One region of the Robertmurraya mesotrionivorans genome, then DNA from elsewhere that is predicted to be linked to it. Evidence: riboswitches for the same ligand, from Rfam matches in the RefSeq annotation. Region 1 holds a riboswitch; the other holds the start of a gene.
The links. A riboswitch is a leader RNA that binds a small molecule or an ion and turns the genes downstream of it on or off. The one in region 1 is predicted to bind ZMP and ZTP.

Region 1 (7,812 bases):
CATGGTCTGAAAAATGATGATTATGGAACAGAATATATTTGTCAGGAAATTAAGCCGTATGGAATAATCTCTACCAAATCAAGTGTCATTTTAAAAGCAAAACAAAAAGGGGTAATTGCAGTTCAAAGAATTTTTTTAATTGATTCCCATGCACTAGAAAAGAGCTATAAGCTAGTGAATAAAACGAAGCCAGATTATATTGAAGTCCTTCCAGGAGCTATGCCCTGGATGATAAAAGAAGTAAAAAATAGACTTGATACTCCCATTTTTGCTGGGGGTCTTATTCGTACGTTTGATGAGGTGGATAATGCATTAAAGGCAGGTGCTACGTCTATAACAACTTCAAAAAAGGAACTATGGAACTTATACTAATCTACTAAAATGTTTGTGAATTTTAGCAATTTTTTCATATAGTTATTGACAGCGTTTTCAAACATTTATATACTGTAAATACAAGTTAATCATTTGTGACGGAGAATAGGAGACTCACGCAGATTGCCTAAATGGTGTATTCTGTCGTGGGTCTTTTTTGATGTTTCAAAGTGTTGGCTTGAAATTTATAAAAAAGAAAGGGGTATGTGTATGTCGCCGTTTTTAGGAGAAGTGGTTGGAACAATGATTTTGATTGTGTTTGGAGCGGGAATTGGAGCGGGTTCTTCTCTAAAGGGGAGTTACTCTAACAATCCTGGCTGGATTGTGATTACTCTAGCGTGGGGGCTAGCGGTAACCATGGCTGTTTTTGCAGTAGGCTCTATTAGTGGTGCACATTTAAATCCTGCTGTAACGGTTGCGCTTGCGGTGAATGGAAGTTTTCCTTGGGCAGATGTACCGAGTTACATAATTGCTCAATTGCTTGGTGCTATAATAGGAGCTAGTTTAGTATTCTTACATTATTTTCCTCATTGGAAAGGTACAGAAGACCCTGGAACGAAGCTAGGTGTATTTGCAACTGGTCCTGCAATTCCTCATACTTTCTCAAACGTATTTAGTGAGATGTTCGGTACTTTTATTTTAGTATTAGGATTATTATTTATCGGAGCAAATAATTTCACAGAAGGACTTAATCCAATTGCAGTGGGTCTTTTAATTGTGGTAATTGGGATGTCACTTGGAGGAACCACCGGGTATGCGATTAACCCCGCTCGTGATCTAGGTCCAAGAATTGCGCATTTTCTACTTCCCATCCCAGGTAAGGGTGGTTCGAACTGGGCCTATTCCTGGATTCCAGTTGTTGGCCCAATTCTTGGTGGTGCATTAGGAGCAGTTTTCTACGAAACAGTCTTTCTAGGAGAAGCAGGTTCCTACACTTGGCCGGTAGTAGGCGCTTCAATAGTCGTTCTTTCATTATCATATGTTTTTGGTAAAAAACAATCAAGTAATTCGACTGCCTCACAAGCAGCTTAAATTTAATCTATTATTAGGGGGAACTTTTAATGGAAAAGTACATCTTATCTTTGGATCAAGGTACAACAAGCTCGAGAGCGATTTTGTTTAACAAAGAGGGAGAAATCGTCCACGTAGCTCAGAAGGAATTTACTCAAATTTTTCCTAAGCCAGGTTGGGTCGAACATAATGCGAGCGAAATTTGGGGGTCTATATTAGCTGTTATTGCGAGTGTTATGTCCGAATCGAATGTAAAACCTGAGCAAATTGCTGGATTGGGGATAACAAACCAACGTGAGACAGCTGTAGTCTGGGATAAGGAAACAGGTCTTCCAGTCTACAATGCAATTGTTTGGCAATCGAGACAAACAAGTGGAATATGTGATGAGTTAAGAGCAAAAGGATACAATGATCTTTTCCGTGATAAAACAGGTCTTCTTATCGATGCTTATTTCTCAGGAACAAAGGTAAAATGGATTCTCGAAAATGTAGAAGGTGCACGTGAAAAGGCAGATCAAGGGAAACTCCTTTTTGGAACAATAGATACGTGGCTCGTATGGAAGTTATCTGGTGGGAAAGCTCATGTTACCGATTACTCGAATGCGTCTCGTACATTAATGTATAATATTTACGATTTGAAATGGGATGAGGAGCTTCTTGAAATTTTATCAGTTCCAAAATCCATGCTTCCTGAAGTTCGTCCGTCCTCAGAAGTGTATGCACATACGGTTGATTATCATTTCTTTGGGCAAGAGGTTCCGATTGCGGGGATTGCTGGAGACCAACAGGCTGCCTTGTTTGGTCAAGCTTGTTTTGGTGAAGGGATGGCTAAAAATACGTATGGAACAGGCTGCTTTATGCTCATGAACACGGGTGAAAAGGCAGTGAAATCAGACAATGGCTTACTGACTACGTTAGCGTGGGGTGTTGATGGAAAAGTTGAGTATGCGTTAGAGGGAAGTATCTTTGTAGCGGGCTCTGCCATTCAATGGCTTCGAGATGGACTTAGAATGTTAAAGAATGCTGCGGATAGTGAAAGCTACGCGTCAAAAGTAGAATCAACGGAAGGAGTTTATGTTGTTCCAGCTTTCGTTGGATTAGGTACACCTTATTGGGATAGCGATGTTCGTGGTGCGGTGTTTGGGTTAACAAGAGGAACTTCAAAAGAGCATTTTGTCCGTGCTACTCTAGAATCTTTAGCTTATCAAACAAAGGATGTTCTTTCTGCCATGGAAGCGGATTCCGGTATTGAACTTAAAGCGTTAAGAGTAGATGGCGGGGCTGTTAAGAATGACTTCTTGATGAGCTTCCAATCGGATATTTTGAACGTACCAGTGGAAAGACCAAAAGTAAATGAAACGACCGCACTAGGTGCTGCTTACTTAGCTGGATTAGCGGTTGGTTATTGGGAAAGCAGAGAGGATATTGCTAAGCAATGGGCAGTGGACCGTGCTTTTGAACCGAAAATGGATTCTGATAAAAGAGAAGAGCTTTATTCTGGATGGAAAAAGGCTGTTCATGCAGCAATGGCATTTAAATAATATATTGATGTGATTAATGTTTACCAGTGACATACAGTTTGGTATAATAATAGCAAGTTAATAATTCAGGTTGGAGAATCGGAGAGACCACAAAATCATTATCTTTAAGGATAGTGCATTTTGTGGTCTTTTTTATTCACTCTAATAAGAAGTAGGGGGAAACAGGGATGAGATTTTCAAATAAACAAAGAAAATATCTAGTAACTGAACTTTCAACAAAACATTATGATGTCTTAGTTATTGGTGGTGGAATCACAGGTGCTGGAATTGCACTAGATGCCTCCCTTCGCGGAATGAAAACAGCGGTTGTTGATATGCAAGATTTTTCTGCTGGTACTTCCAGTCGTTCAACAAAACTTGTTCATGGTGGATTGCGGTATTTAAAACAATTTCATGTGAAAATGGTGGCTGAGGTTGGTAAGGAAAGAGCCATTGTATATGAGAATGGCCCACATGTAACTACGCCAGAGTGGATGCTGCTTCCTTTTCATCAAGGCGGGACATTTGGGAAGTTTAGTACCTCTGTAGGGTTACGTGTTTATGACTTTTTAGCGGGAGTTAAAAAATCAGAGAGAAGAGTGATGTTCTCAGCAAATGAAACCTTAACAAAGGAACCGCTTGTGAAGCAGGATGGGTTAAAGGGTGGCGGTTACTATGTCGAATATCGTACGGATGATGCAAGGCTTACAATCGAAGTCATGAAGGCAGCTGTAGACAACGGTGCATGTGCGGTCAATTATACAAAGGTCGAAAAACTCGTCTATGAGCATGGTAAAATTGTCGGCGCGAAGGTAAGTGATTTCATTACTGGTGAATCATATGAAATTCTGGCAAAGAAAGTGATTAATGCTGCTGGTCCTTGGGTAGATAGTATTCGAGAACTTGACCGATCCAAAGCTGGGAAAGTGCTAAAGCTTTCCAAAGGTGTGCATATTGTTGTTAATCAAGAAAGATTTCCTCTCAAGCAGGCCATTTACTTTGATACACCTGACGGTAGAATGGTATTCGCTATTCCTAGGGATGGAAAAACTTATGTAGGTACGACTGATACATTCTATGACGAGTCCATTGTCCAACCTAGAATGACCAAAAGCGACCGAGACTATATTATTGCTAGTATCAACTATATGTTTCCTACGGTTCAGATTTCAGCTGATGATATTGAATCGAATTGGGCTGGAGTTAGACCATTAATTTGGGAGGAAGGAAAAAATCCTTCTGAAATTTCAAGAAAAGACGAAATATGGGAATCAAAGTCAGGGTTGATTACAATTGCAGGTGGAAAGTTAACAGGCTATAGAAAAATGGCGGAGACAGTTGTTGACTTATTAGCAAAAAAATATAATGAAGAATCAGGAGAGGAGTTCTCAAGTTGTCGCACCAAGGATTATCCTATTTCTGGAGGCGATGTTGGGGGGAGTACAGGATTTAATATGTATATTTCTAATCAAGTCAAAAAGGGAAATGAAGTAGGATTATCACCCGAAGAAGCAACGAAATTGATAAAAATGTATGGCTCCAACGTGCCTTTCCTACTGGAGATTATCCAAAAAAATAAAGAGGAAGCAAGAAAATATCAAATCCCTGTAACTTTATTTGCGCAATTAAAGTACGCAATCGATCATGAAATGGCGTATTCACCTATTGACTTTTTCAATCGGAGAACTGGGGCCCTTCTTTTTGATATAAATACGGTAAAAACATATAAAGACCAAGTGTTGGATTTCATGGCTGAAGAACTTGACTGGAATAAAGAGATCCAACAGAAGTATCAAAAGGAATTGGAAATTGAAGTGTTATATGCAACTGTTCCCATTGATGATCAAACTAGTGAAAAGCTAGCATAGCTCTCCTTATGGGGAGCTTTTTTGACAAAAGTAAAAAAATGTTATACAATGAATTCTGTTGCTCTTTTGAGGTGGATTGTTATTTATACAATAAAATAAACTTCAACAAGAAATATGTTTGTAATACAATTGATACTCTTCAGAATGGTATTCCATGATACCATTAGAAAATTACATTAGACGGTTTCCCCAACAATCCTTCTTTTTTTTCGTATTTTCACTTTATTTACTCATTTCCAAACAAATGATTTAGAGTTAAGTTTACAAGAGTGTCATTCCCTGAAGAATTACAGGGCCTGATTCACACTGGCGCGGTCTAGGAACCGTAAGGATGGAAGAGAGGTAGGGCTTTCATTGTTTTAGGTAAATTACTACAGCCAATTATATCTCAAAAGAGTTTTCTTAACGGACAACAATAGTTGTCCGTTTTCTATATACATAAGAAAAACCCGAACGTTGATATATTATTTTGGTTGAAATATATGTGTTTTAAGAATATAATAAGCATGAATTAACAAAGTTTATAAAAAATCGCAGTAACTGACGACAAATGTGGAAGCAACCACAGGGGAGCTGCGTCGCTGTTAAGCCGGTCGTCTGGGCAGAGAGAAGGCGTAGGTCTGTCTCTTTTTCTAATATATGGAGGGGTTAACGTGACGAAACCTGTTATTTTGGATGGTCAGATGGTAGCAAACAAAGTCAAAAATTCTCTTAAGGAAAGAGTGGAAAAGCTCAAGGAAGCGGGAGTTACTCCTTGTTTGGCTACCATTCTCGTTGGTGATGATCCTTCTTCTGCCACATATGTGAAGATGAAGGGAAATGCATGTGAGAAATTAGGGATTGTATCGAAAAAAATTCATTTGCCTGCTACCACAACTACTGAGGAGCTTTTGGCCACAATTACTGAATTAAATAACGATGAAAATGTAAATGGCATTCTACTTCAGCACCCAGTACCTAAGCAAGTGGATGAAAGAAAAGCGTTCGATACAATCAGCATTGAAAAGGATGTTGACGGTGTTACTAGCTTTGGTTATGGACAAACAGCATTAGGGTTTGGTGTGTTTCCTTCTTGTACACCAGCTGCTATTTTAACCATTATTAAGGAATACGGAATTCCGGTACAAGGAAAGCATGCAGTAGTTGTAGGGAGAAGTCCTATTCTTGGTAAACCAGTATCAGCACTCCTTTTAAATGAAAATGCAACCGTAACTACATGCCATTCATATACTAACAACTTACCAGACATTGTGAAACAAGCTGATATTGTTGTTGCTGCAGTTGGTAAGCCTAACTTTATTAAGGGTGAATGGGTGAAGGAAGGTTCTGTGATCTTAGATGCTGGCTATAACCCAGGAAACATTGGAGATGTAGAATACGATTCTTGTTTTGAGAAAGCATCCGCTATTACACCAGTTCCTGGTGGGGTTGGTCCAGTAACGATTGCTATGCTTTTAAAACATACAGTTGATTCAGCAGAACGCACGTTGCAGTCAAAAGTAGAAAATGAAGTAGTTCAATCCATTTAATCTTCTTGACTTATTCTTCATATTCGATTAATATGAATATAACGCTATAAAGTTCGGTATATATTTTTGGTTAAGTGGTCGTAACTGCAGGATGTGGTCGATTTTCTTCCCTTCCTTGCTTGTTACGGCTTTTTACGTTTTTGATCTATATATTTAGTACTTATGGTGAACAATTTTTTGGAGGTTTTACACATGAACACAGGTAAAGTAAAATGGTTTAATGCAGAAAAAGGTTTCGGATTCATCGAATCAGCTGAAGGTCAAGATGTATTCGTACACTTCTCAGCAATCCAATCAGAAGGCTTCAAAACTTTAGAAGAAGGCCAAGAAGTTACTTTCGAAATCGTTGAAGGCAACCGTGGACCACAAGCTTCTAACGTTCAAAAAGCTTAATATATTGAGTCATTTAAGGTGATGCATTGATATAAGCATCACCTTTTTCTTTGGAATGAAACCATGATAATTAACTCCGTTTTATTCTCTCGCGATCATTCCTTCACTCAAAAAAAATTACAAAAAAAACTTTAAAATATAATTCTAAGTACAAAATAATGATATAGGTGTTTAAAATTAAGGAGGAAAAATAACTTTGACAACATTTTCAGATTTTGGTCTAAGTAGTGAATTACAAAAAGCAGTATCAAATATGGGATTTGAAGAACCAACACCGATACAAGCACAAGCGATTCCGATCGCTCTTCAAGGAAGAGACATGATTGGGCAAGCACAAACAGGAACAGGAAAAACAACAGCGTTTGGTGTTCCATTACTAGAAAAGATGGATTTACAAGAGGGTATTCAAGGTCTTGTATTAGCTCCTACACGTGAACTAGCAGTTCAGGTAGCTGAAGAATTAAACCGAATTGGGCAAGTAAAAGGAATTCGTACACTTCCGATTTATGGTGGTCAAGATATTAATCGTCAAATTCGATCATTAAAAAACCGACCACAGATCATTGCTGCAACACCTGGACGACTAATTGACCATCTAGACAGAAGAACAATTCGTCTAAATAATATTAAAATGGTTGTTCTAGATGAAGCAGATGAAATGCTAAATATGGGCTTCATCGAAGATATCGAAAGAATTTTAAGTGATATTCCTGAGGAACGTCAGACATTACTTTTCTCAGCGACAATGCCCAAGAGAATTCAAACTCTTGCAGAAAAATTCATGAAAAATCCTGAGCTTGTAAAAGTGAAAGCAAAGGAAATGACAGTCACAAATATTGAACAATTTTATCTTGAAACACATGAAAAGCAAAAGTTTGATGTATTAACTAGTTTACTCGACATTGAATCTCCAGAGCTTGCAATTGTTTTTGGCCGTACGAAAAAGCGTGTAGATGAAGTAGTTGAAGGGTTGATCAAGCGTGGTTACTCAGCTGAAGGAATCCATGGTGATATTCCGCAGTCAAAACGTGACCAAGTCATTCGTCGCTTTAAGGATGGAACAATTGAAATCATGGTAGCAACTGATGTAGCTGCTCGTGGTCTGGATATTAGTGGGGT
Region 2 (7,812 bases), on a different contig from region 1:
AAACCCTTTATATTCCTAAGCAGGAAACGGAGTATCAAAAGTGGGGAACTTCAAGTGGAGGAAGACGGCTGCTTGACCACCGTAATGCAGCAATTAGAAATTCTTTTATTAGTGGCAGTAGTATTCATCAACTGGCTGAGGAATATTACCTTTCAACAGAAACGATTAAGAAAATAGTTTATTCATATAAAAAGTAGGCGAAAAGCACTGGTGAAAATCCTTCATCAGTGCTGTTCTTATGTAAAAAACGTTTCTAAGTCATTTTATCCATTTTAGAAGTTTACTGCACTATTTAAAATAAGTGTAAAGAGACGGCAGCAAAATGATTGGAGATAAACGTAATGACCGAAAAATTTATTAAAAATGAACAATTAAATTTTATAAAAAAACAGATTGCCTTAATTAAGGACAGCACTAAAAAGAACGTACCTCAAAACGTTTTGGCTGCTGTGATCGACTTAGCCAATGCCAAAATCTCGGAACTCTTTCCCAATGTATCAATGGACCAACAAGAAATGCTGGATCTTTCCAGATTGAAAACAGATAAAGAGTATGAGCAATATATCCAACATCTTTCGGACTATTTGCTGCCCTTTCCAAGAATCACCGAGCAGCAACTGAAAAAAATGTTTCCGAAACAAAAAAAATTAAAGCTGCCTGATTTATCAAATATAGACCACAGCCAGCTGACCTATTTAAGCTGGAACGATCTAAGATCCAATAAAAAATTTATAGTATATGAGCTGGAGGGAAAACTGGTCGGTATTGAATGTGAATTTGCACCGACTAGTAAAAAAAATCTTTGTTCCTTCTGTAATAACTTTGGTGAAGTTTCCTATTTTTCCACCGTAACAAAAGCGAAAAATCCACGAAACTCGGATTATTACAAGTCCATCGGTAATCTTATTTGCTCCGATAGCAGCGAATGCAATAAAAAAATAACTAGTGTAGAATATTTAGCCACTTTTCTAAAAGACTCACTAGGAATGTGAAGACTTTACATGGTACCTGTCATCATTGTGAAGTTTTCATATTTGTTTTTACTTCATTAATTTAATCAAAAACGCACACTTCTGTACAAAAATAATTAAGTTAATGCCTCTTTCAACTCAGCATCTTTTGTATTACCTCATATAGATGCGTTACGGTGAACCGTATCATAAATAGAGAAACTTTTTCACTTATAACGAAAGCTGGTCAGATTCAGATAGAATAATAGCCTGTATCGAGGGTAAATGAAAGCCTAGTACTACAGGATAAATGGTATACGATGATGAACTGTTCCCCAAATCTTAAGAGGATTGGTTCCTGTATTTCACAGGATTCAATCCTTTTAATGTTTTACTAACCCTTGCATCAATCTACATTTAAAAATCAAAATACATTTAATTGAATACAAACTCCCACTCTATTAAAAAAAAGTGTGTGAGGAAACCTAACATATTAATTATCTTGATAGTGATTCTGAACCGTTTCTGCTTGAGGATATTTTTAGAAGAATCATGAAGCAAGTTCAGGTGAGTTTTTTATTAAGGAAAGCTTATAGACCGCCATTTTAAAAGAAAAGTCACAAAGAAGAATGATGAAAAGAGGGATAAATTCTAAGTGGAGATTGACCCTATCTAAAATAAAGAGACAGATATTTTAGATAATTATTACAAAATAAAAATACATTTTTAGTCATTTTAAATAATGACGAAGATTAACCTTTATGATTATAATGAGTCCATGTTATAAAATATTACATGAGAGGTAAGAAAATGAAACTTACTATTCAGAATGTGAAAAAGAACTTTAATGATCGACAAATTCTAAAAGGAATTAATCTTCATATTAAAAATCATGAGTTTATTTGTGTACTAGGTCACAGTGGTTGTGGTAAATCAACCTTGCTTAATTTAATTGCAGGTTTTACCCAGCCGGATGAAGGAGTAGTCATTGTTGATAATGAAATCGTACGTGAGCCTTCAAAGGAAAGAGGTGTGGTATTCCAAGAGCATGCATTGTTTCCATGGTATACAGTTTTGGAAAATATCTCTTTTGGACCTATTGTTCAAGGAGCGGATAAAGAAACCTCGTTACATAAAGCAAAAAAATATTTAAACATGATCGGATTGGATCGCTATGAAAATCATTATCCATCTGAACTTTCTGGTGGTATGAAGCAAAGAGTGGGTATTGCCAGAGCGTTAGCAGGAGAACCCAAGTTGTTATTGATGGATGAACCGTTTGGAGCATTGGATGTTTTTACACGTGAGAATATGAGAAATGAGTTAATTGATATTTGGAAAAAGTTAGAGACAACTATTATTTTCATTACACATGATATATCTGAAGCGATTTGCTTAGCTGATCGGATTATTGTAATGAAAGACGGTCAAATTGCTCGTGATGTTAGTGTTAAATTGCCCCGTCCACGGAAGATCACCGAATCAGGATTTGGTGAATTAATGACAGAGCTTGAACAGACGTTAGTTCATTAGGAGGAAGTAGGATGGAAATGAATAAAGTGGCGGAAGTAAACAAAAATGCATTTGTCTCCTCTCTAGATTCTCCCCAACAAGTAAAAGTAAAAAAACGTCAAAAACCGGTAAAAAGTTATATTCCGATTCTTGCATTCTTTCTCCTTTGGGAAACCTTCTCGAGAGTCAATATTACTTTGGAACTTATGAATCCGAAATTCCTTCCGCCACCAACAATGGTGTTAGTTCGAGCGTGGGAAATGATTCAAACTGGAATCTTGCTGGAAAGTTTATTATCAAGTACCCTTAGGGTCTTAATCGGCTTCTTAATTGGCGGTGTACTTGGTGTGGCAATGGCCTTACTAATTGGAAAGTCTAAAAGAGTGGACGATTGGATAACACCTGTTCTGAATATGCTTGGTCCAATTCCTGCGTTGGCGATCTTGCCGCTATTCATTATTTGGTTTGGAATTGGAGAGGTTCCGAAAATCACTTTAATTGCTTGGACCGTATTTTTTCCTGTTTTAACTAATACAGTAGATGGCATAAAATCCGTCAATTCTACCTTGATCCGATCAGCGTTAAGCTTAGGGGCTAATGAAAAGCAGATTTATAGAAAGGTTGTTTTACCTTCTGTTTTGCCTAATATTTTAGCAGGCTGTCAGATTAGTTTAGGTTTAGCTTTCGGTGCTTTAGTTGTTTCTGAAATGATGGGAGCTACTTCGGGTTTAGGTTATATCATTGTAGATGCGAGAAACTACTTTAAGCTGTCTGATATGTACGTATCCATCATTGCTATCGGGATTGAATATAGTCTTTTTTCAGTCATGCTAAAAATAGTAGATAAAAAAATGCTTACGTGGAGACGCGGTGGATTCTCACAAGCCGTTGAAAAATAAAAATTAAAAAAGGTGGAGTAAAAGATGAGAAAAAATATTCTAGTCATGATTACAACATTATTTTTAGCTATTTTATCAGCTTGTGGCAACAGTACCGAAGAAACCAGTTCTGATAGTAGCAAAAGCAATAATTCTAGTAAAGAATTAGAAATGACAGAATTTGAAATAGTAGGGGTGAGGGATGCCCAAATTTCGTCTCAACAAATCATTGCAGACAAATTAGGTTATTTTGAAGAAGAAGGATTAAAAGTTTCGAATAAGTTGATTGAAAGTGGCCCGGATATTGGTCCCATGGTCTCTGGAGGTAGTGCCCCTGTAAGTCTTCAAACCAACTTTATGGATATTATCTTATCTTCAAATGATGTAGATGTTAAAATTGTCGCTCCATTAGCACAAATTGCTGGAACGCAAGCGGTTGTTGCAGGGCCAAAGGCAGATATAAATGAACCAAAGGATCTTGAGGGTAAGACAATTGGAATTCCAGCTGGAGCTGATGTACAGATTGCTATCAATAATATGGCAGAAGAATATGGCGTAGATTTGGAAAAGGTGAAGGTTGCAAACTTAGCTCCAAGTGATGCTTTAACCGCTCTAGAAAGTGGTGATATTGACGCGATGGCTGCTTGGGAGCCGTTCATTACAAAAGGAATTACGGCGGGTGGAAAGTTACTATTTAGTGGAACAAGTAGCGAGCTTGAAGGGGAACCAAAAGAAGTGGATTGGATGAGTGTTCATTCCACTCTACAAATAACCGATAAATTCCTTGAAGAAAACCCGAACACGGTAAAAGCCATTATCCGTGCACTTGAGAAGGCAACTGATTATATTAACGAGAACCGGGAAGAAGCAATTAAGATCTTAGCGCCAGAACTTCATTTATCGGAGGAAGAACTAACGGAAATCATGAATCGTAACGTATATGACATGACAGCAGACGAATCCTTTATTGAGGGAAGTAACGGACAAGCCGTTACCGATTATCTACTAAGCGTTGGAAACATCCAATCTGCACCAGAACAATCTGAGTATATTGACTTAACCTTATTAAAAGAAGTAAACCCAGAGTTAGTGAAAGCAGAACTTGCTAAGTAACAGAAAGTGAACAAATCCTATAAAACTCTAGCATAGGGCAGAAGGGGAATTATTATGGAGATTTAAAGTTTCTGCTAGGGCAAGTCGATAGGTAAATTTTAGTAGTAAGAAAATTAAAATAATAATCATATTTAAGGTTGAAGACTGATTAAGAAATTGTTAGAATAAGATAAATGAAAAGACTTTGTGTGACTGGCGAAACGCGGATAACCGCGAGGGAGCACATGGTGTCGTAGCCGTTCGCCTGGGCAGAGGTAAGGGTTATTAACCCTTACCTCTTTTTGTTCAAATTTATAATAAAAAAGGAGAAACAATATGAGCCCAATTACATTAAAAAAAGTGAACCAGATTAAAACATTAAATAATATTGCTGAAAGCGGGTTAAAAGTCTTTCGTAAGGAAAACTTTGCAGTCGACAATGACTGTGAAAATCCGGATGCAATCATTGCTCGTAGCTTTAATATGCATTCAATGGATTTCGGTAGTAATTTAAAAGCAATTGCAAGAGCTGGAGCAGGTGTTAATAATATTCCTGTCGACAAATGCACAGAGCAAGGAATTGTCGTTTTTAATACTCCTGGAGCAAATGCGAATGCTGTAAAAGAGATGGTTTTAACTACAATAATGGCGTCATCAAGAAACCTTTTTGCTGGTGTGTCATGGACAAAGACCCTAGAAGGTGAAGGGGAACAGGTTCCAAAGCTTGTAGAAGCAGGGAAAAAACAATTTGTAGGAAAAGAAATTAAAGGTAAAACTCTAGGTGTTATTGGACTAGGTGCAATTGGAGCACTTGTAGCGAATGATGCCATTGCTTTAGACATGGATGTGATTGGTTTTGACCCATTTATCTCTGTTGATACAGCATGGAATTTATCACGTACGGTCCAACGTGCTTTAACCATTGAAGAATTGTTTGCAAACGCTGATTATATCACTGTACACACACCATTAACTAATGATACAAAGGGAATGTTTAATCAAGCCACATTTAGCATTATGAAACCAGGTGTTCATATTCTGAACTTCTCACGTGGGGAACTTGTGAACGAAATAGATTTGGCAGTTGCTCTTGAAGAAGGAATCGTGGGTCAATATATTACAGATTTCCCTAATGAAAATGTATTGAAAATGGAAAACACCATTTGTGTTCCGCATCTTGGTGCATCAACTGCAGAGTCTGAGGAAAATTGTGCGATTATGGCAGGGCGTCAAATAAAGGATTTTCTTGAGACAGGAAATATTAAAAACTCAGTGAATTTCCCGAATGCCACTCTACCGTATTCAGGAAAACAACGTGTAGCAGCTTTCCACCAAAATATCCCTGGAATGGTTGGGAAGATTACCTCAGCTCTTTCAAGCTATGATTTAAACATTGCAGACATGGTGAACAGAAGTCGAGGAGAATATGCATATACAATGATCGATATTGATAATAATGTAACGAGTGATATTATTCCTCAGTTAGAGGAAAAAATCAGCTTAATTGAAGGTATTGTAACTGTACGTATACTTTAATGAGCGTTTACCAAAGGTGATACAAATTTTTGTATCACCTTTTTTGTTTTTCTAAAAAAGGATTCATTTAAGGTTCATTTAAGATAAATGGTGTAAAAATGATATAGCTTTAGAGAGAAAAACAAGGAGGTTTAACTTTGAATAGAAAACTAGGAAGGATTCTTTTGATCATATCACTCGTAGTGAACCTTTTATTAGTAGGTAAGATCATGATAGATTCAAGTGAAACAGAGTTGTCCTACGCAATTAGTGGATTTCAAGGTAGCCCAGAGGATGATTTAATAGAGGTAATTAATAACACAAAAGAAGAGCTTAGTATTGCTATCTATAACCTAGATAATGATAACATCGTAGCTGCTATTTCTGCCGCAGCGGAAAGAGGCGTTTCCATTAGAATCATAGCCGATGGGGAAAATACAGAAAACAAAGATAGTAAAGAAATATTCGATAAGCTAGAGGCACTAGATATACCGATTAAAATAAATACAGATGAAAAAATGCACATAAAACTAACCATATCAGATAACCAAACCGTCGTAACAGGCTCCTTTAATTACACAAAAGACTCTGCAGAAGATAACCAGGAAGTCCTCTTAACCGTAAGTGATTCGGACTTAGTTTCATCTATGAATGATACATTTAATGAAATGTGGGATAGTGGTGATTTGGCGGAGTGGTAGAAGTCAGGAAATTAATTCAGTAGTTAAACACCTCTATACCATCCGTATAGAGGTGTTATTATATTATTGATACCTGTCCCTAAAGGAAGTGTCAGCAATCGTTTCTACACTAAATTCACCGTTGCCATACTTAATTATGGAAACACTGCAATTATCATGGTGTGGATAATCGCTCATTTTTGTTAATTGCATTAAGTAGTTACCGATCGTTACTCCGTGTGAGAAAACGAGTATATTTCCGCCTTCATTTTTGTGCTTGTCTATGATTTCTTTAACCACGGAGGTTGTGCGTGTATAAAGCTGGGAGTAGCTTTCTCCTTCTGGTGCAGCCATATTAAGGTCGTTAAGGGTAAATAATTGTTCAAGTATATTTCCATATCGCTCGGTGATTTCTGATTCTACAAGTGACTCTAAAGCACCAAAGTTCATTTCTTTCAGGCGTGGGTCTGTCATAGTTGGGAGATTTCGATGACCAACTGCATACTTAGCTGTATCTATGACTCGTTGGCTTTCACTAGTGTATACAGCAGTAAATTCAATATCATCTAGGCCCATTCCTACAGACTTAGCTTGAGCAATTCCGCGTTCGGTAAGCGGGGAATCACAAAACCCTTGCATACGTTTCTCTATATTATATTGAGTCTCACCATGACGTACAAAATAAAGCTTTAGTTCTTTTTCGGAGGACAAGCTATAACACCTACTTTGTATTGTAATTATTGTTTAGTTACCAAGAATTTTACCATACCTACTGAAGAATTGTTATTACTATTGGTTGATATAAGAAGAGAGGAAATTTACCCCTTTTGAGGTGATTTTTGTTCCAGCTCTTCCTTTCCCTTTAATGATTAAGTCTTGAGATTCTAAGAAATCAAGTCGTTTCCTAACCTGTTGGGGAGATAAGTAATATTTAGATTCTTTACTATATGAGGAAATCCATTCTCTACTAGCTGCTTTTCCAGAATCATTGCATGCTTTAATTGCATCTAAAATAAACAAATACTCATCCTGTTCTAGTTTACTTTCAACTAGAATCAAGCTTGAACGTTCTTGTGTTATAGAAGGGGTTAGTCCATTACTGGGAATGTCATTTTCAGTTATGAGATGATTTTCACATACGGTAAGCATATAATCAACCACACTCTTTAATTCTCGGATATTACC

Region 2: it holds a riboswitch for ZMP and ZTP, as region 1 does, so the genes downstream of both, ACRX5O_RS22890 (phosphoglycerate dehydrogenase) here and ACRX5O_RS10320 (bifunctional 5,10-methylenetetrahydrofolate dehydrogenase/5,10-methenyltetrahydrofolate cyclohydrolase) in region 1, are expected to answer to the same signal.

The regions. Positions count from the first base shown of each region.
Region 1 covers NZ_JBPCCH010000005.1:342-8,153, forward strand. The annotation lists gene ACRX5O_RS10300 (glycerol-3-phosphate responsive antiterminator) at 1-372, shown strand, start outside; gene ACRX5O_RS10305 (MIP/aquaporin family protein) at 583-1,404, shown strand; gene glpK (glycerol kinase GlpK) at 1,434-2,924, shown strand; gene ACRX5O_RS10315 (glycerol-3-phosphate dehydrogenase/oxidase) at 3,092-4,771, shown strand; ZMP/ZTP riboswitch at 5,298-5,381, shown strand; gene ACRX5O_RS10320 (bifunctional 5,10-methylenetetrahydrofolate dehydrogenase/5,10-methenyltetrahydrofolate cyclohydrolase) at 5,455-6,300, shown strand; gene ACRX5O_RS10325 (cold-shock protein) at 6,493-6,693, shown strand; gene cshA (degradosome RNA helicase CshA) at 6,890-7,812, shown strand, end outside.
Region 2 covers NZ_JBPCCH010000027.1:22,561-30,372, forward strand. The annotation lists gene ACRX5O_RS22865 (CD3324 family protein) at 1-197, shown strand, start outside; gene ACRX5O_RS22870 (FusB/FusC family EF-G-binding protein) at 342-992, shown strand; gene ACRX5O_RS22875 (ABC transporter ATP-binding protein) at 1,761-2,483, shown strand; gene ACRX5O_RS22880 (ABC transporter permease) at 2,495-3,361, shown strand; gene ACRX5O_RS22885 (ABC transporter substrate-binding protein) at 3,386-4,453, shown strand; ZMP/ZTP riboswitch at 4,632-4,710, shown strand; gene ACRX5O_RS22890 (phosphoglycerate dehydrogenase) at 4,769-5,968, shown strand; gene ACRX5O_RS22895 (phospholipase D-like domain-containing protein) at 6,106-6,648, shown strand; gene ACRX5O_RS22900 (histidine phosphatase family protein) at 6,712-7,338, opposite strand; gene ACRX5O_RS22905 (sigma-54 interaction domain-containing protein) at 7,417-7,812, opposite strand, start outside.